One region of the Gallalistipes aquisgranensis genome, then DNA from elsewhere that is predicted to be linked to it. Evidence: riboswitches for the same ligand, from Rfam matches in the RefSeq annotation. Region 1 holds a riboswitch; each other region holds the start of a gene.

The links. Region 1 has a riboswitch for cobalamin ahead of INF32_RS04335 (DUF5074 domain-containing protein). Riboswitches for the same ligand answer to the same signal wherever they lie in the genome.
Region 2: it holds a riboswitch for cobalamin, as region 1 does, so the genes downstream of both, INF32_RS09800 (DUF5074 domain-containing protein) here and INF32_RS04335 (DUF5074 domain-containing protein) in region 1, are expected to answer to the same signal.
Region 3: it holds a riboswitch for cobalamin, as region 1 does, so the genes downstream of both, nrdD (anaerobic ribonucleoside-triphosphate reductase) here and INF32_RS04335 (DUF5074 domain-containing protein) in region 1, are expected to answer to the same signal.

The regions. Positions count from the first base shown of each region.
Region 1 covers NZ_JADCJY010000001.1:1,124,953-1,131,072, reverse strand. Annotated here, with positions in the region: gene INF32_RS04355 (outer membrane beta-barrel protein) at 1-30, shown strand, start outside; tRNA gene INF32_RS04350 (tRNA-Glu) at 184-255, shown strand; gene INF32_RS04345 (4Fe-4S binding protein) at 442-1,947, shown strand; gene INF32_RS04340 (aldo/keto reductase) at 1,961-3,370, shown strand; cobalamin riboswitch at 3,419-3,651, shown strand; gene INF32_RS04335 (DUF5074 domain-containing protein) at 3,760-5,142, shown strand; gene INF32_RS04330 (Ig-like domain-containing protein) at 5,222-6,120, shown strand, end outside.
Region 2 covers NZ_JADCJY010000002.1:107,829-113,948, forward strand. Annotated here, with positions in the region: gene INF32_RS09790 (2-hydroxyacid dehydrogenase) at 1-228, shown strand, start outside; gene gpmA (2,3-diphosphoglycerate-dependent phosphoglycerate mutase) at 233-982, shown strand; gene INF32_RS09800 (DUF5074 domain-containing protein) at 1,208-2,425, opposite strand; cobalamin riboswitch at 2,578-2,777, opposite strand; gene INF32_RS09805 (cytidylate kinase-like family protein) at 2,824-3,420, opposite strand; gene INF32_RS09810 (MATE family efflux transporter) at 3,443-4,804, opposite strand; gene INF32_RS09815 (DNA alkylation repair protein) at 4,973-5,665, shown strand; gene hisIE (bifunctional phosphoribosyl-AMP cyclohydrolase/phosphoribosyl-ATP diphosphatase HisIE) at 5,878-6,120, opposite strand, start outside.
Region 3 covers NZ_JADCJY010000001.1:2,060,660-2,066,779, forward strand. Annotated here, with positions in the region: gene nrdD (anaerobic ribonucleoside-triphosphate reductase) at 1-1,817, opposite strand, end outside; cobalamin riboswitch at 1,990-2,181, opposite strand; gene INF32_RS08350 (YqaA family protein) at 2,311-2,760, shown strand; gene INF32_RS08355 (HAD family hydrolase) at 2,771-3,463, shown strand; gene INF32_RS08360 (MltF family protein) at 3,615-4,985, opposite strand; gene INF32_RS08365 (putative porin) at 5,024-6,120, opposite strand, start outside.

The DNA.
Region 1 (6,120 bases):
TTCGGTTTCCGGATCGGTGTTTCGTTCTGATGTTACTGTCCGGGCTGGAATCTGCAAAAGGGTAGGGGGACTCGCTTCTCCCTACTTTTTTGTAATTCAGCGACTTGCTATTTTGTTGGGTATTTTTTTGCCGATTTTTTTTCAGGTTTATATTTTTTATCTATCTTTGCGACCGAATTAATCGCTCGATTCGTCTAACGGTTAGGACGGCAGATTCTCATTCTGCAAATAGGGGTTCGATTCCCCTATCGAGTACGGAAAGACACCCGATCGGATGATCGGGTGTCTTCGTTTTGCCGGGTCTCTCCTTCCGGACGGAAAAAATCGCTGAAAAACGGTAATATTGGTAAGATGAGCTGTGATTCGTGTACAAATTTTTACCTAGTTTTAGGTATATTTGCAACGATGTAAGGATATGGACGTTCACACTAATTTCTATCTATGTTGCGGAAAATAAGAATAACCCTTGCTCTCGTCTGTTTCGTGTTCGTCACATTGCTGTTTCTCGACTTCACGGGAACGTTTCATGCATGGTTCGGGTGGCTGGCGAAAATACAGTTTCTGCCGGCCGTGCTGGCGCTCAATGTCGGGGTCGTCGCCCTGCTGGCGGTGCTGACCCTGCTGTTCGGCCGTGTGTATTGTTCGGTGATCTGTCCGCTGGGTGTTTTCCAGGATGTCGTTTCATGGATCAGCGGACGCCGGAAACGGAAGAAATACCGTTTTTCCTACTCTCCGGCCAAATCCTGGCTGCGTTACGGGGTGCTGGCACTTTTCGTGTGTGCCGTGGCGGCGGGTGTCGGGTCGTTCGTGGCCCTGCTCGCGCCGTACAGCGCTTACGGGCGTATCGTGCAGAACCTGTTCGCCCCGCTGTACGGATGGGGCAACAATCTGCTGGCCTATCTCGCCGAACGAGCAGGTAGTTACGCCTTTTACACGACGGATGTATGGCTAAAGAGCCTGCCCACCTTTCTGATCGCGGCCGTCACGTTCATCGTGGTGGTCCTTTTGGCCTGGAGGGGGGGACGGACCTATTGCAATACGATTTGTCCGGTAGGTACGGTGTTGGGACTGCTTTCCCGTTATTCCTTGTTCCGTCCGGAGATTGACCCGCAGAGGTGTAATGCCTGTGGTTTGTGTTCCCGTGCGTGCAAGGCTTCCTGTATCGACGGCAAAGCCCATAGGATTGATTACAGCCGCTGCGTGACCTGCCTGGACTGCATTGAGACCTGTACTCACGGGGCTATCCGTTACGATTTCCGTTTCAAGAAGCGGCAACCGCAGCCAGTCGCCGCAGTCGGAGAGAAGACGTCGGAGACGGATGCCGCCCGCAGGGGATTCCTTACGGGTTTGGGATTGTTGGCCGGTACTGCAGCTCTCCGGGCTCAGGAGAAAAAAGTGGATGGCGGCCTGGCCGTTATCCTGGACAAACAGATTCCGAACCGTGCCACCCCGATCGTTCCGCCGGGTGCCCAGGGGCTCCGCCACATGCGAACCCATTGTACGGGCTGTCAGCTCTGCGTTGCGGTGTGCCCTACCGGTGTATTGAGACCGTCGGCCGGACTGGAGACCCTGATGCAGCCCGAAATGTCCTACGAACGCGGTTATTGCCGTCCGGAGTGCGGGAAATGTGCGGAGGTGTGTCCGACGGATGCGATCCGCCTCACCGACCTGGCTGAGAAATCGTCCGTTCAGATCGGGCATGCCGTCTGGATAAGTCGGAATTGCGTGCCGCTGACGGACGGTGTGGAGTGCGGAAATTGTGCCCGCCATTGTCCCACGGGAGCCATTACGATGGTCGCATCCGATCCCGAAGCGGAGAACTCCCCGAAAATACCGGCCGTGAACGTCGAACGCTGCATCGGTTGCGGTGCCTGCGAGAACCTTTGCCCGGCCCGGCCCTTCAGTGCCATCTATGTGGAGGGGCACGAACAACACCGAACGATCTAAATTTGAAATCACTATGGAAACGAAAGGCAAAAAGATAGATCGCCGTGAATTTCTCCGCCGGATCGGAGCAGGAGCCGCGGTCACCTCGGCGGCGGTGCTGGCCGGCTGCGGAGGGAAAAACACGCCCGTATTGGGTGGCCAGCCGGTACAGGGCGAGGTCCCGACCGACCGGATGACTTACCGGACCAATCCGAAAACCGGGGAACGGGTGTCGCTTTTAGGGTACGGCTGCATGCGCTGGCCGACGCTCGGCGGAGAGGACGGTGCGGACGAACTCGACCAGGAGACGATCAACCGGTTGGTGGACTATGCCATCGGACACGGGGTGAACTATTTCGACACGTCGCCGGCCTATTGCAAGGGACGATCCGAAAGGGCTACGGGTATCGCTCTGAGCCGTTATCCGCGTGAAAAATATTTCATCGCCACTAAACTGTCGAATTTCGCTCCGAGCACCTGGAGCCGGGAAGCGTCGATGGCCATGTACCGCAACTCCATGAAAGAGCTTCAGGTGAACTATCTGGACTATTATCTGCTTCACGGAATCGGTATGGGAGGCGACGGAATGGGGGCGTTCCGATCCCGTTACGAGGAGAACGGAATGCTCGATTTTCTGCTGGCGGAACGTGAGGCCGGGCGTATCCGCAACCTCGGTTTCTCCTATCACGGGGATATCCGCGTGTTCGATTACCTGCTGTCGCAGCACGACCGGTATAAATGGGACTTCGTGCAGATCCAGCTCAACTACGTGGACTGGAAACATGCCAAGGAGGTCAACGCACGCAATACGGATGCCGAATATCTTTACGGGGAGTTGGCGAAACGGGGTATTCCGGCCGTCATCATGGAGCCGCTTCTGGGCGGACGGCTTTCGAACGTGCACGACCATATCGCGGCCAAACTTCGTCAGCGCCGGCCCGAGGCGAGCGTCGCTTCGTGGGCTTTCCGGTTCGCCGGTTCGTTTCCGGGAGTGCTGACGGTGCTGAGCGGTATGACCTATATGGAACATTTGCAGGACAATCTGCGCACCTATTCGCCGCTCGAGGAGCTGACCGACGACGACAAGGCTTTTCTCGAAGAGACGGCTCAGGCTCTGCTGCGTTATCCGACTATTCCTTGCAACGACTGCAAATACTGTATGCCCTGTCCCTACGGGCTGGACATTCCGGGAATCCTACTTCACTTCAACAAGTGTATCAACGAGGGGAATATGCCTTCCTCGTCGCAGGATGCCAACTACCGGCGGGCCCGCCGGATATTCCTAGTGGGGTACGACCGTTCGGTGCCCCGTCTGCGGCAGGCCGACCACTGTATCGGTTGCGGGCAATGCAATCCGCACTGTCCGCAGGGAATCGACATTCCCCGGCAGATGCAGCGCATCGACCGGTTCGTGGAAGACCTCAAACAGGGGCGGGTATTTTAAATACCTGCCTTTTTTTGTTTTGTTGTATATAATTTCGGCGCAAAATGTTACCTTTGCGCCAGCAATGGTTCGATAACCGTCTCTTCGGAGACGGCTCGATTAAAAGGGAATGCCGTGCGAATCGGCAACAGTTTCCGCTGCTGTATGTTCCTGCCTTGCCGTTCGGGAAATCCCTGCGGCAGGGTCAAAAAGTTTTAAAATTACGCCACTGGTATTGCTGTTGCCGGGAAGGCTTTAAAACAGGAACGAGTCAGAAGACCTGCCTGCATCGGATTTTACAGACCTGCGGTTTACGGGTGGCTGTGAAAAACATACTTCCATGCCTGTCTTCGGCTTGCTGTAAAATCTGATTGTTTTTTAATTTTTATTAATTAAAAGTTTACAGCAAAATGAAGAATTTTTTCTGTTGTGCGTTGGCCTTGGCCGTGTTCGTATCCTGCGGCAAGGACGAGGGCGGGAATGAAGAGGGGACGCTCGTCCCGAAAATCACGGGCATCGCTTTTTCCGATGGGCAGAGCCTTGCGAATGGAATCAATCTCGATGTGGACAGCGATCCGGTGACGATCACCCTCAGCGCTGAAGATGCCGATTCTTACAAATGGACGCTGGACGGCGAGGAAATAACCTCGGCCAGCGGCAATTCCTGTCGGTTTTCCGATACGAAGTGGTCCGGTGCTTACACACTGACCGTGTCGCTGACCAACAGCCGGTACGCTACGACGGCCGACACTTCCTTTACGATCAATGTGAACGGTCCTTACAGGGGAAAACTGCTGGCGATCGGAGGCGAAGGAGGAATTACCGTCTTGAACGAGGATTATTCTACGTTCGAAAGCGACAAACGGATCAGTGGTGTTTCGGCCAATCAGGGGGCCGCATTGTATGGAAATGATCTGTACGTTACGGTGGGAGGAGATAACCCTCTGGTCATTGCCGATCCCCAGACTTTGAAGGCCAAAAAAGTGATTGAGAAGGGAAACAGCGGAGACAAAGAGACGTTTCCCTCCTGCGGAACTATTTACAGAACCTTTAAGGTGGACGACCGGAAAGCCTATATCATCTGTGCCCAGAGTGCAACCATCGGAGGCTTTCAGGTCGTGGACCTGACGGAAAGGAAAGTGGTCCGGCATGTGGTCGTTCCCAAAAACATTCCCGAGTTGATGTGTCGCCTGGGCGATAAGGTGTTGGGTGCAACCTCAGAAGGCTTGTACACCGTCGATCCGGAGACCGATGCGGTGACACCTGTTTCTGCTGCTTTCGGGGAGAACCGTCATGTGGTGGGTCTCACTGTCGGAAACGAGGGCGAGATCTATGTGGCGGTAGGAGCCGAGTTCAGCGGCATGAGTGCCGTGGCCGGTTCTTCCGGCAAGATCGTTCGTCTGAACGGGACGACTTTTGCCGTGGAAAAAGAGTATCCGTTGTCGGGTGCGCTGCTGAATGCTTATACGATGGGGTACACCGACGGCTCGGGGCTGCGTCATCTGCCCGGTGAAAATGCGTTGCTGTTCTATGGTAAGGACTCATTTATGTATGGAGCCAAAACCAATGTCTATCTGTTCGATTTGAATGCGGAAAGGTTGACGATGATCAGTACCGGTCAGTCTCTCGGTTCTGCCGGTACGCTCGATTTGAGTTATGACCGCAAAACCGTTTTTGGCGGATTCGGCTCTTATTCGTATGCTTTCTATCGTTTCGATTTGAGCACCGGAACTTCGGCGAAATTGTGTAATGGAAACGGTTACAGCGCCGGTTCGGTGATCGATCTGCGGTAGAGACGCCCGCTCCCGACAGGAAGGCGTTTATCAAACCCGGCAAGAAAAAGTGAATACTAATAATCAAATGTATCATTCCATGAAAAAAATCTTTACAGCACTGGCTTGTTCGGTCGTATTGTTCTCCGGCTGCCAGAAAGAGGATCTGGAACTGAACGTCACTATCGCCATGGATGACGAGGTGGTCGCTACGGTTGGGCAGACCAAGCAGTTGACGGCGACGGTCACTCCGCAGGAGGTGGCCCTGTCGGCAGCTATTCTGTGGGAGAGCGGAGACCCGTCGATCGCCACGGTGAATGCAAGCGGTCTGGTAACCGCTCTTTCCGTCGGGACGACCGTCATCACGGCCAAATTGCAGAACGATGCCTCCGTTTCGGCCCAGTGTACCCTGCAGGTGGTGAATCCGGGCGAAGACCCCGATGCCATCGTGGTTTTCGAGGACAGCAAGTTCGAAACCTTCATCCTGCTCAGCTACGACATGAACGAGGATGGCAAGCTGCAGGCTTCGGAGGCGAAAAAGATCGTCGATCTCAACGTTGCCATGAAAGGGTTCAGCTCCCTGAAAGGGATCGAGTTCTTCACCGGTCTCGAAACGTTGTACTGCGAATACAACTCCCTGAAGACGCTGGATGTCACCAATTGTCCCGATTTGCGCGAACTGGTCTGCTACAACAATGGCATCTCTTCGCTCGACGTTTCGAAGAATACCAGGCTGGAGGTACTGAACTGCAATTACAACAGCGGTATTTCCGAACTGGATGTCACCAACTGTCCGGACTTGCGGACGCTGGAGTGCGGGGGGAACGCACTGACCGAATTGGATGTTACGAAAAATCCGAAACTGGAGCGGCTGAGGGCCGATTACAACAGGTTCGACCATCTCGATGTGTCGCAAAACCCGGAGCTCCGTTACCTTGATGTTTCGTACTCGTCCTATTTCGTGAGCACGGCCACTCAGAAGTATAATTCCATCGGCGA
Region 2 (6,120 bases), on a different contig from region 1:
TACGAGGAAGAGGCCGAATACTTCTACGAAGACCAGTCGGACAAGATCATCGACGACGACGTACTGGCGCGGCTTCTCTCGTTCAACAACGTGATCGTGACCTCCCACCAGGGTTTCTTCACGGCCGAAGCGCTGCACAACATCGCGCGGACGACCCTCCGGAACGTGGCGGATTTCGCCGCCGGGAAACCGCTGGAAAACGAAGTGAAACGCAACGAAAAACCATAGAAAGATGAAAAAGATCGTACTACTCAGACACGGACAGAGCCAGTGGAACCTCGAGAACCGCTTTACGGGATGGACCGACGTGGACCTGACCGAACAGGGCGTGAAAGAGGCGCTCCGGGCAGGCGACCTGATGCAGGAGGCGGGCCTCGTCTTCGACAGGGCTTTCACCTCCTATCTCAAGCGCGCCGTGAAGACCCTCGACAACGTGCTCGACCGGATGAACCTCGACTGGATTCCGGTCGAAAAGGACTGGAGGCTCAACGAAAAGCACTACGGAGCCCTGCAAGGACTGAACAAGGCCGAAACCGCAGCCGAATACGGCGATGAACAAGTGCTCCTGTGGCGCCGCAGCTACGACATTCCAGCTCCGGCCCTCGGCGGGGACGATCCGCGCAATCCCCGGTTCGACATCCGGTACCGGAACGTCCCGCCCGGAGAACTTCCCCTGACGGAATCGCTCAAGGAGACGATCAAACGGTGTCTTCCCTACTGGAAGGAGACGATCCTCCCCTCGCTGCGAACGGCCGACCAATTGCTGGTGGTCGCCCACGGCAACAGCCTGCGGGGCATTATCAAGCATCTGAAACAGATATCCGACCACGACATCGTGAGTCTGAATCTGCCTACGGCGGTCCCTTACGTCTTCGAATTCGACGACGACCTGCGACCGGTCAAGGACTATTTTCTGGGCGACCCGGAAGAGATACGCAAACTGATGGAAGCCGTGGCCAACCAGGCCAAGGGTAGCAAATAGCCCCTGCTGCCATAAGAAAAGGCGCTCCGATGGAGCGCCTTTTTCCGTTCCGGGCAACCGGTCTTTCTCCCCGCCGGGGACATTCCCTCAGGAGACAAGGCGGGTTATTATGGCAAATAACTACATCCCTCTCTCAGCCGGCTCCTGCCGAAACGACACCCGGACAGGGAAAAACGGTTTCCGGACACGGATCATACCTACCCGACCGAACAGCGGACAAGGCGGCTATCTGGCCAGCCAGGTCGCCTCGAACTGCTTCGTACTGTAAACTCCCGCACAGAACGGTACGGGGGTCTTATTGGCTTTGTCGTACTCGGCCAATTCGCAGGTAGAAGCATCGTAGGAGGCGAGTACATTGCCCTGAATGGGCACGATCAGACGATTCGTCCACGGATCGACAGCCATATAACCCATCAGCCCGTTGACATTTTCCGTCGTCTCCGAAATACTCGTTTTCGTCAGGGTGCCCGTCGTATAATCATAACGGCAGAAACTGTCCGTTGCATAATAATCATCGTCGTATCCCCCCGAGAAATAGAGAGCATCCTCTGTAAGACTGGCGCACATGGAAACATTGGGTGTATAGGTCATAACCGGGAAGTACACATCTATCTCCTTCTCGGACAGTATATTTCCGGAATGATCCATCTTGACGATTTTGGATTTGGAAGTGTAGGTATAAGTGGCGGTCCACCCCGAACCTGACACCTCGAAAGTACCGGAAACAGCCAGATACAGGTTCGCATCCCGGCCTTTGACCACATCCTTCACCTGGCGGCCTTCGAAAGTGATCCGTTTGACGACCCGATCCGTCGCCGGGTCAATAATCACGAGGCTCTCCCCGCACGAGGCATACACATAGCCACGGCTGACGAGCATGCGGGCCTTGGCCGCCCCCGATTTGGAGAATTCCCCGTAGGTTCCCTCAATATCGGAAGAAGCCATCTTTTTGGTTTTCAGATCGAACACCCGGATTCCCGAATGTGTTTCCATATCGGAGACGGCATACTGGATGTATATCTTATCGTTCACCACCGCGATATGCTGAGGATGATTGTCCAGCGCACCCAGATTGACCGTTTCGATAACGTCTTCGATTTTCAGCGTCTCCGCATTCAGAATCACGATCTGGCCGTCCCCGCCGTTATCGGTTCCTTTCTGGGAGACCAGATACATCCTGCCATCATAGATATACATATCTTCAAGATAGCTCCCCGCTTTGTGTCCCGGATTCGATTTCTCGTAAATATCCCCATCGGTCGCAAAGGTGGGGAACGCCGTGGAGTTCGGTGCGATGAAATACATCTCCCCGTTCTGGGAGGCATTGGCATTTCCCTCCATCAGGACATACACCCCCTCTTTCACGGGTTTTTCCGGCTCTTCCTCCGGCCATTCGGTCCCGTGCTTTTCACATCCTGCCACCGACACAAGAACGGCAGCCATCAAACAAAATCTGCTAAAAAAGTCCAGTTTCTTCATCGCGTATCGAAATTTGGTTTACGTCCTTATCAAACCGGATTTCACAATACACGACGAATCGTTCAGACAAATGCGGCGGCAGAAGCGGCCGATTCCATCCCATTCTCCGTAGGAATGTAAAATCCTCGATACCGGCAGGTCTTCTGACTCGTCTCGCTTCCAGGGCCTTCCCGGCAAAAACCAGTGGCTGTATTCCTGAAAGCACATCCCGGAGACGACCTCCGGGCGAGACTCACAGCAGCGGGAACTGTCGCCGACTTTCACGGCGTTCCCTTTTAATCCCCTTGTTACGGGAACCGATACGGAGTGCAAAAATGGAGTTTTTATTTCAATTTGCAAAAAACCGGGCCGTTTTTTTCGGATCAGAGCTTCTTTTCCACCAGCATCCGGATGAACCCGGCCGTCTCCTCCATGCCCAGCAGGGACGAGTCGATCGAGAAGTGGTAGGAAGCCGCATCGCCCCACTTCTTGTCCGTGTAAAAATCATAATAGGCGGCCCGGCTCTTGTCTGTCTTGGCAATCAGTTCGGCGGCCTGGCGCTCCGGCAGCCCGTTCCGCTGCATGACCGTGGCCACGCGCACCTCCGTCGGAGCGTGCACGAACACGCTGAAACAGAGCGGGTGGTCGCGCAGGATATAATCCGCACACCGGCCGACGATCACGCACGACTCGCGTTCGGCCACCCGGCGGATCGTCTCCGACTGGAAACGGAAGATGTTCTCGTTGGAGAGAATGCCGTCGTATCCGAAACCCATAGAAAGCGCATGCATGAAGGTCGTCGGGGCCCGTTCGTCCGCCCGGTCGAAAAATTCGCTGCAAAGTCCGCTCTCGCGGGCGGCCTCCTTCATCAGTTCCTTGTCGTAATAGGTGATCCCCAGCATTTCGGCCAGACGCCGGCCGATCACGCGGCCGCCGCTTCCGAACTGGCGACCCACGGTAATGACGAATTTCTGATCCATAACTTCTGTTTTAGAGGGTATTCTATAATTGCAGGGCCTCCTCCTCGCGGAACTTCTTCATCTGGCGGGTCAGCAAAACCGCGGCCAGAATCACGGCCATCGTATCGGCGATCGGCATGCTCACCCAAACCCCGAGGCTGCCCAGATGCGAGGGCAGGATCGCCAGCAGCGGAATCAGGAAAAGCATCTGACGGGTCAGCGACAGGAAAATGGCCTTCTGCGCCTTGCCGATCGACTGGAAGAAACTGGAGGTCACGATCTGGAACCCGACCAGCGGAAAGACGATCGTCACCACCTTCAACCCCTGTTCGGCCACGGCCAGCAGCTCCTCGTTGGTGGTGAAGAGCATCGAAATCTGCACGGGGAAGATATGGCTCAACAGAAATCCGGCCGTCGTCACACAGGTAGCCACCAGAATACCTTGCCGCAGGGTCCGCTTCACACGGTCGTACTTGCGGGCCCCGTAGTTGTACCCAACGATCGGCTGCATGCCCAGGTTCAGACCGGCCACGACCATCACGAACAGGAGCACCACGCGGTTGACGATGCCGTAGGCCCCGATATAGAGGTCGCCGCCGTTGTTCTTCAGCGCATTGTTGATGAAGATCACCACGATGCTGGCGCACACGTTGAGCAGGAACGGCGCCAGGCCGATCGACAGAATACCCCGAACGATCTTCGCTTTCAGCCGGAAAATGCTGCGCTGGAAATGGATGAAACTCTTCCGGCAGGAGAAATGGTGCAGTTCGATGCTCATGGCCACGGTCTGGGCGATCACGGTGGCCGTGGCCGATCCCTGGATACCCCACCCGAAGCCGAAGATCAGCAGGGGATTGAAGATGCAGTTGCAGACCACGGCGGTCAGCATGACGAACATCGCCTTGGTCGGATAGCCCGAAGCGCGGAGCATGTCGTTCAGTCCGAGGTAGATGTGCGTTACGACGTTTCCGGCCAGGATGATCCGCATGAAATCGCGGGCATAGGGGATGGTCACTTCGCTGGCCCCGAAAAAGTAGAGGATCGGGTCGAGGAACGTGAGGGTCACGGCCGTAAAGGAGAGACCGACGATCGTGTTGAGCAGCACCACGTTGCCCAGAATGGAATGGGCACTTTTCATATCGTTCTGTCCCAATTTGATGGACATCAGCGACGAGGCTCCGATACCCACCATCGAGCCGAAGGCCGAAGCGAGGTTCATCAAGGGCAGGGCGATGGCCAGCCCCGCGATTCCCAGCGGACCGACACCGTGACCGATGAAAATGCTGTCGATAATGTTATAGAGCGATGCGGAGGTCATCGCAATGATGGCGGGGATGGCGTAATGCAGCAACAGTTTCGAAATTTTCTCCGTACCCAATACTAACGGGCTGTTTTCATTCGGCATAGATCTTTTCTCTTATATTCTCGCCGCAAAGTTCGCAAAAATAGGCGGGAATCCGAAAAACGGCCTTCCATAATTTTTCCGGAATCGCTATTTTTGCCTTCCATACACCGGAGTGCCCGATCCCCTAACGACGGAAAGCCACATCCCCTCCGGAAAACAAAAAATGACATGACGGCATCCGAAACCTCCGCCCGGCAGATCGTCGGCAGACTCCTGGCTCTGGCCGATCCGGCCGCAGCCCGAAAGATGAAACGCTACGCCATTTCCACCGAACACGCGCTCGGTATTCCGATTCCCGTGCTGCGCTCCATCGCCCGCGAATACCGCCCCGACCACCCCCTGGCACTGGCCCTGTGGAACGAACCGTGGCACGAATGCCGCCTGCTCGCCCCGATGGTGGCCGACCCGTCCCTCACGACACCGGAGTTGATCGACTCATGGAGTGCCGGTTTCGACTCGTGGGACATCTGCGACCAGTGCTGCACGAATCTGTTCCGCCACACACCCCATGCGTTCGGCAAGATCGCCGAGTACGCACCCCGGCCGGAGGAGTTCGTCCGCCGCACGGCCTTCTCCCTCATCGCCACCCTCGCCGTCGGCGACAAAAAAGCGCCGGACGAAAAATTCCTCCCCCTGTTCGGCCTGATCGAGACCTTCTCGACCGATCCGCGCAATTTTGTAAAAAAAGCGGTGAACTGGGCACTCCGCCAGACCGGAAAACGCAACCGGAGGCTCCACGGACCGGCACTGGAACTGAGCCGTCGCCTCTCCCTCTCGTCCGATGCCACGGCCCGCTGGATCGGGCGCGACGCGCTCCGGGAACTCTCCGATCCGAAGATCATCGCCCGCATCAAACCCTAAACCGCGCACCGGGAAAAACGCCGGGGGGCGGAACGCTTCCCCGCCGACCATCCCGGCAATCCCCGCTCCACAGGCCCGGCCGGAAGAAACGGCCGCACAAAGGTTCCAGCCGCCCGCATCAAAAAGGCACTCCCCCGCCACAGACGATGCGGCAGGGGAGGAATATAATCCGTACGGGACAGTTTCCCGGAAAGGCGACAGGCTGCGGCCCTCTATTTGTGCCGGCGCTCCAGCTCCTTCTCCAGGTCGGCGATGGAACACCCGGTGGCTTCGAGCAGCACCAGCAGGTGATAGACCAGGTCCGAGGCTTCGTAGATCATGTCGGCCTTGTTCCGGGCCACCGCTTCGATCACCGTCTCCACGGCCTCCTCGCCCACCTTCTGCGCGATCTTGTTCACCCCGCGCTGGAAAAGTTTCGTGGTGTAGGAGCCCTCCGGCATGTCCCGGTGGCGCTG
Region 3 (6,120 bases), 940 kb from region 1:
TGCAGGGCCGATCCTCCGGTCAGGTGCTCCACATAATGGCGGCCGTGCAGCCGGAAACGGTCGAGCACGTTGAGCGAGGAGTCCTCCACCACGTAGAAATAGCTGTTGTAGCAGTCGCGCGGCACCGCATAACCGTCCTCCCGGTCCCACTTGGCATGCTTCACCCCCACGTTCTCGGCCGGGATCATCTCGCAGTTGAAGAGCACCTCTTTCGTGCGGTACTGCTTGTTATAGCGCTCCACAATCCCCAGCACATCCTGCACGAAGGAACGGTAGCGTTCGTTGTCGTTGATGGGAATCCCGAGAAATTCGGCTGCCTCGACCAGTCCGTTCACCCCGACGGTCAGATACTGGCGGGCCATATTGATATACCCGGCATCGAACAGCGGAAGCATCCCCTTGCCCTGAAGCACCTTCAGATTCTCGTTGTAGGCCAACTGGAATTTGTGTACCAGATCGACCACCTCCGAGAGGAAAACGGTGTAGTCCGTTCCCTGCCGCACGGCGTACTGGATACAGCGGTTCAGGTTGATCGTCAGCACGCTTTTCGACCCCGTAGAGACGCCTCCGGCACCGAGCGTGTAACTGAACCCGTTGTCCTGTATCTCGTTGCGCAGGCGGCAGCAGCTGCTGAGCGAATCGGCGTTGTCGCTCATATAGGTGAAGAAGGAGTGGCCCTCCGCATACATCTGCGCCGTAAAATCGCCGTATTCCCGGTCCTTCACATCCCCGTTCTCCGAGAGCAGGGCCATGGTCTCCACGGGGAAGGTCAGCACCGTTTTCGTCCGTTCGGCGTTGAACCAGCGCATGAACCGGCGCTGCAGCCAGTCGAGCGTCTCCCACCGGGGACGCGAACCGTCCGGGAAGAAGAAGTTGCCGAAAAGACTCTCGAAATAGAACCGGTCGTAATAGGCTATGTTCCAGAAAACGGCCTGGAAATTCCGGGCCCCCGTAGGCTGGTTGATCGAATAGACGATCTGTTCGAAACAGTCGGTAATCACCTTGTCCAGCGTCCTCTGCCGGAGCGAAAGATCGACCACGCGGTCAGTATCGGCTATGTAGTCGTCGCCGTACTCCTGCCGGATAAAATAGTCGAGGTACATCAGGAACTCCGGCGTGGCGCAGGCCCCGCTGAGCATGCTGCTCACGATGAAGACCATATTGACGAAACCGCCGCAGAACGACTTGAGATTGGTCGGTTTCGTGGAGTTGCCCCCGATCGAGGCCGTGCCGCCGATCAGCCACGGGTACATGGTGATGCTGGCACAGTAGTTGGCCATGCTCGTCTCGTCGTTCTTGTAGATGAAATGACCGTCGAGCAGTTCAAGGTAACGGTCGGCCGTCGCCTTGCCGTACATCTGCTTGATCCGGTCGCAGAGCAGCCGGCGGTTCAGGCGGATGAAGTTCGACTTGGGCAGTTCGCCGATCAGCGTGGCGATGTTCTTGTTCTCGACGTTGGCGTTGGCGTCGTACTTGCTGCCCGTGGCCGGATTCTCGGCCTCGCAGTAGTCGATCAGGAAAGCCAGCTTGTCGCGCACCTCCCGGTCTTCGAGGTGCTGCTGGCGGTAGATGATAAAGGACTTGGCCACCCCGTAATACCCGTGGCTCATCAGGGCCAGCTCCACCTGGTTCTGTATCTCCTCCACGGTGGTCCCCGCACAGATGTAGAGACTGGAAGTCAGTTTTTCGAGCACCGCCTCGGAGGGTTCCTTGCCCACCGAGCGGAAAGCCTTGGCGATCGCCGCCGTGATCTTGTCCATCGAGAAGGGCTCCCGCGTCCCGTCCCGCTTCACGATCGTAAATTCCGATCCGTTCATCGTTTTCATTCGTTTTAAAGGTTCCACATGCGTTCTCCCGGCGGACGACTCCGCCGCGGCGTCCCTGCGAAAATCCCCAGCGGGAAAAGGATCGGAAACACCCGGAACCCAGACACGCGGCACGCGCCGCCGTTCCGGTCTCTCCTGTCGCCCTAACTCCCGAAAGCAGGATCTATCGCTGGCATTTCCGGCAGGTCTTCTGACTCATCTCCTCCCCCGGGGCGCCTTCCCACAAAAACATTGCAGTGGCATCCTGCCCCGGGCTCGTCGAGAATTACAGCAGCGGGTACTGTCACCGATTCGCACGGTGTTCCCTCTTGCGGGACGGGGCCGTAACCCCGCCACCGGAAACAGTGTAAAAGTAGACATATTCGGAACCATTGTTCCTGCCGCACGGAGAAAACTATCATCTTTTTATCAACAATCCGCCCATTCCGGAAGAAATGCTTATTTTTGGGGGCGCGACCGAACGCACACCGAACGACCGGCAAGCATGGAGTGGCTGATGAATCTGGGATATACGGGGCTGTTCGTCGGGGCCTTTCTGGCCGCGACGGTTATCCCTTTTTCGTCCGACGTGATGCTGGTGGGTCTGCTGGCCGCCGGGGGCAATCCCTTCATCGCCATTCCCGTGGCCACTGCGGGCAACTGGCTGGGAGGGCTCACCTCCTACTGGCTCGGATGGCTCGGCCGCTGGGAGTGGATCGAACGGTGGCTGAAGGTCAAACAAGAGACGCTGGAACGGCAGAAATCCCGTGTGGACCGCTGGGGCAGCTGGCTGGCCCTGATGACGTGGCTGCCGCTGGTGGGCGACGTAATGGCCGTGGCGCTGGGATTCTACAAGACGGATTTCAAAAGGACGGCCCTCTTCATGCTGATCGGAAAAGGAGCCCGATTCGTGGCCTGGGCCGCCCTCTACTACTGGATATGGCCCGATCAATAACCCGAACGATATGATAAACCACGCAGAAGTCATCGCATTCGACGCCGACGATACGCTCTGGAGCAACGAACCGCATTTCCGGGATACGGAGAACCGGTATATCGGTCTGTTGGCGAAATACGATGCACCCGAACGCATCTCGGCCGCCCTCTACCGAACGGAAACCGCCAACATGGAGCTGCTGGGCTACGGAGCCAAAGCCTTCACGATCTCCATGCTCGAAACGGCGGTGCAGATCGCGGGCGAGCGTCTGACGGCCCGGGAGACCGCACAGATCGTCGAATGGGGCAAGTCGCTGCTCCGCATCCCGATCCTTCCGCTGGAGGGCGTACGGGAAACGCTGGAGAAGCTGAAGGAGAGAAACCGCTACCGGCTCGTCGTCGCCACCAAAGGCGACCTGCTCGACCAGGAGAGCAAACTGGAACGTTCGGGTCTGGCAGACTGCTTCGAACACACGGAGGTGATGTCCGACAAGGGGGAGAAGGAGTATGCCCGCCTGATGGCAAGGCTGGGCGTGTCTCCGGACCGGTTCGTCATGGTCGGCAACTCCCTCCGGTCGGACATCCGGCCCGTACTCGCGCTGGGCGGCTATGCCGTATACATTCCTTTCGAAGTGACCTGGGAACACGAAAAGGCGGAACCGATCGAACATCCGCATCTGCGGCAACTGAGCCGTTTCGAAGAGCTCGCCGGTCTTTTCTGACAGGTGCCGGACCGCAAAACGGCCCGTTCCGCCGGTCATTCCCTTCTTCCGGCAATCCGCCTGCGGCACCCTGCATCCCGAAACGGGAAAATACGGAAGGAGGGGAGCGTTTCGCCGCTCCCCTCCTTCTCCATATCTCCGGTTCCGGCGGTCAGTTCACCACCCGGCAATAGCTCCGGTACTTGCCCATCACCCGGTCCACGAAAGCGAGCGTCTCGCCGCTCCCCGTGAACCGGCCGTGCCGCACCACCTCGTCCTCCAGATAGGCGGGATCGGCCTTGCACCGCAGGAAAAACGACACGTCGGCCCATGAATTCGGATCGCCTCCGTATTTGGCGGCCAGTCCCCGGGCATCCATCACGTGGCCGATTCCTCCGTTGTAACAGGCCAGGATCAGGCTCATGCGGTCCTCGAAAGGCATCCGCTCCGGCAGTTTCAGCGTCCGCTCGATCTTGCCCAGCAAACGCGCGGCCAGCCGCACGTTGATCTCCGGTTTCATGATTTCGCTCTCGTGCACACCGAACTGGCGCGCCACGACCGGCATGATCTGCATCAGTCCCCGCGCGCCTCGCCGGGATACGATATAGGCATTGAACCGCGATTCGTTGTAGGCGATGGCCGAGAGCAGGCGCCAGTCGTACCCCTCCTCCTGCGCCACGCTGCGGATCAGGTCGTCCCACGCCGAAATACCGCCCGGCACCCGGCGTCCGTCGCCGATGAACTGCCCCACGATACCCCTCTCGAAATAGAGTTCGTTGAGCATGGCATACTCCTCTCCGTTGCGGTACCGCTCCAACCATGCGGCGAAGTGTCTCTTCAGCCCCGCACCTTCCCCCCCGAGCACGACACTCATGGAGACCGTGCCGGGAAAGGCACAGACCTGTTCGATGTTGCGTACCAGAGCACAGCCGAGCTGCGCCTCGCTCTTTTCGCAGATCAGCAGATCGTATTTCCCGTCGCCGAGCTCCTCCATCAGGTCGAAACTGTTGCGCGAAGAGAGAAACACGTTGCTGCCCCGAAGCGAATCGAGCAGCATCCCGTAATCGTCCGTCTTCCGGAAAACGTCGGGTACCATCAGACTGCGGCCTTCGAGCATACGTGCGGTCAGCCCTCCGCCGCGCTCCCGGAATCCGGCGGCCAGCCCCTTGCGGGCCAGCATCACGTAAGAGGTAGTATAGACGGGAAGCGCACGTGCGCTCCAGCTCCCTTCCACATGCGAGGAGAGCGTCGCCACGATATCCGCTTTCCCTTCGGCCAGCAGCCGGGCGCACGAATCGGGCGCGCTCTGCGGCACCACCTTCAGTTCGACGCCCAGTTCATCGGCATAGGCCCCGAGCAGGTCGTACTGGTAGCCGTACCCCTCACCGCCCAGCACGAAATAGCCGGGCATGTCCACGTCCATGGCCACCCGCAGCGTATCGCGCTCCTGCAGGAGGGACGACAGCCCTCCGCGGCGGCCGCAGTCGGAAAAGACAAAAAGAAAAAGAACCGGTACTAAAAAAAATACGTTCCGTTTAAACATAACAGATGTTTAGCGGGCAGCCGTCCGCCGCGCAGAAGCTAATCATAGAAACCCCACGAGAATCCGATCTTGAAAATCCGCTGGTTGAGCGGATAGTGCAGCACCTGAAAATAGTTGCGGCCTCCGATCAGGTCCTCGTTGACGTGCTGGAACTTCAGAAAGATACGCATGCGTTTCCACTTGGCGTTGGCGAACGCATCGACCATCGGATAGTTCCCCAGCTCCTTTTCCCTCTGGTTGTAGAACTTGGCCAGCGCCGGATTGTAACCGAAGGCATAGTACTTCGTGTTATACCGTCCGTCGAGACCGATCTGCATGCGCAGTACGTTCTTCACCACGTTGAATTCGAAGAAATAGGAGAGGTAGGCACTGGCCAGCGGCACCGGGATGACTTCCTGTGACGTGCTCCATTGCAGCAATACCCTGTTGTTGAAGTGAAATCCGCCGGCGCGGAAATCCTTTTGAGCATACAGGCCCGTGACGCTCACGCTTCCGTCGGCCTGGGCGGGCATGGAGTTGGCATCGTAGTAGATTTTGTTTCCGATGACGCTCTGCCAAAGCCCCGCCGACAACCCTATGTAGGGAATCTGCAGCGTAACGTCGAACCGGGTCTCATTCTCCTTGGCAAAGGAGTTCGACCAAATGTAGTGGTTCGAGTAGTAATTCTCCGCCCAGTAATCCGGCGAACGGCGTTCGTACCGGAAACGGCCGGACAGAGTGATGGGATGGTCCTTGATAAACGCGCTGACCGACAACTCCCCGCCCAGACTCAGGTCCTGGCTCTGGCACCCGAGCGGGTGGTAGGTGAGGTCGGCGCCCCAGTCCAGATACTTTTTCAGCTTGCCCGCGATCGACCCGTAGACGTAGAAACTGTTCCGGTTCACGCCTTCGGTGTTGCCCGTGAGATACTGGTCCATATTGAACTGGTAGTAATGATGGTTGTCCAGCCCCACCCCGGCGTCGATGGTTCCCACCACCGCGTCCCGGTCCCAGGGCTGTATCTGCACGAAAATCTTGTTGGAGAGCAGCGACTCGAAAATGGAGTCGCGCGAGGCGGCGGAATTGATGTACCAGTTCTCGTAATAGTCCCCGCTGCCCTCTTTGGTGTCGGTGTATTTCTTGTAAAAGCGGCTGT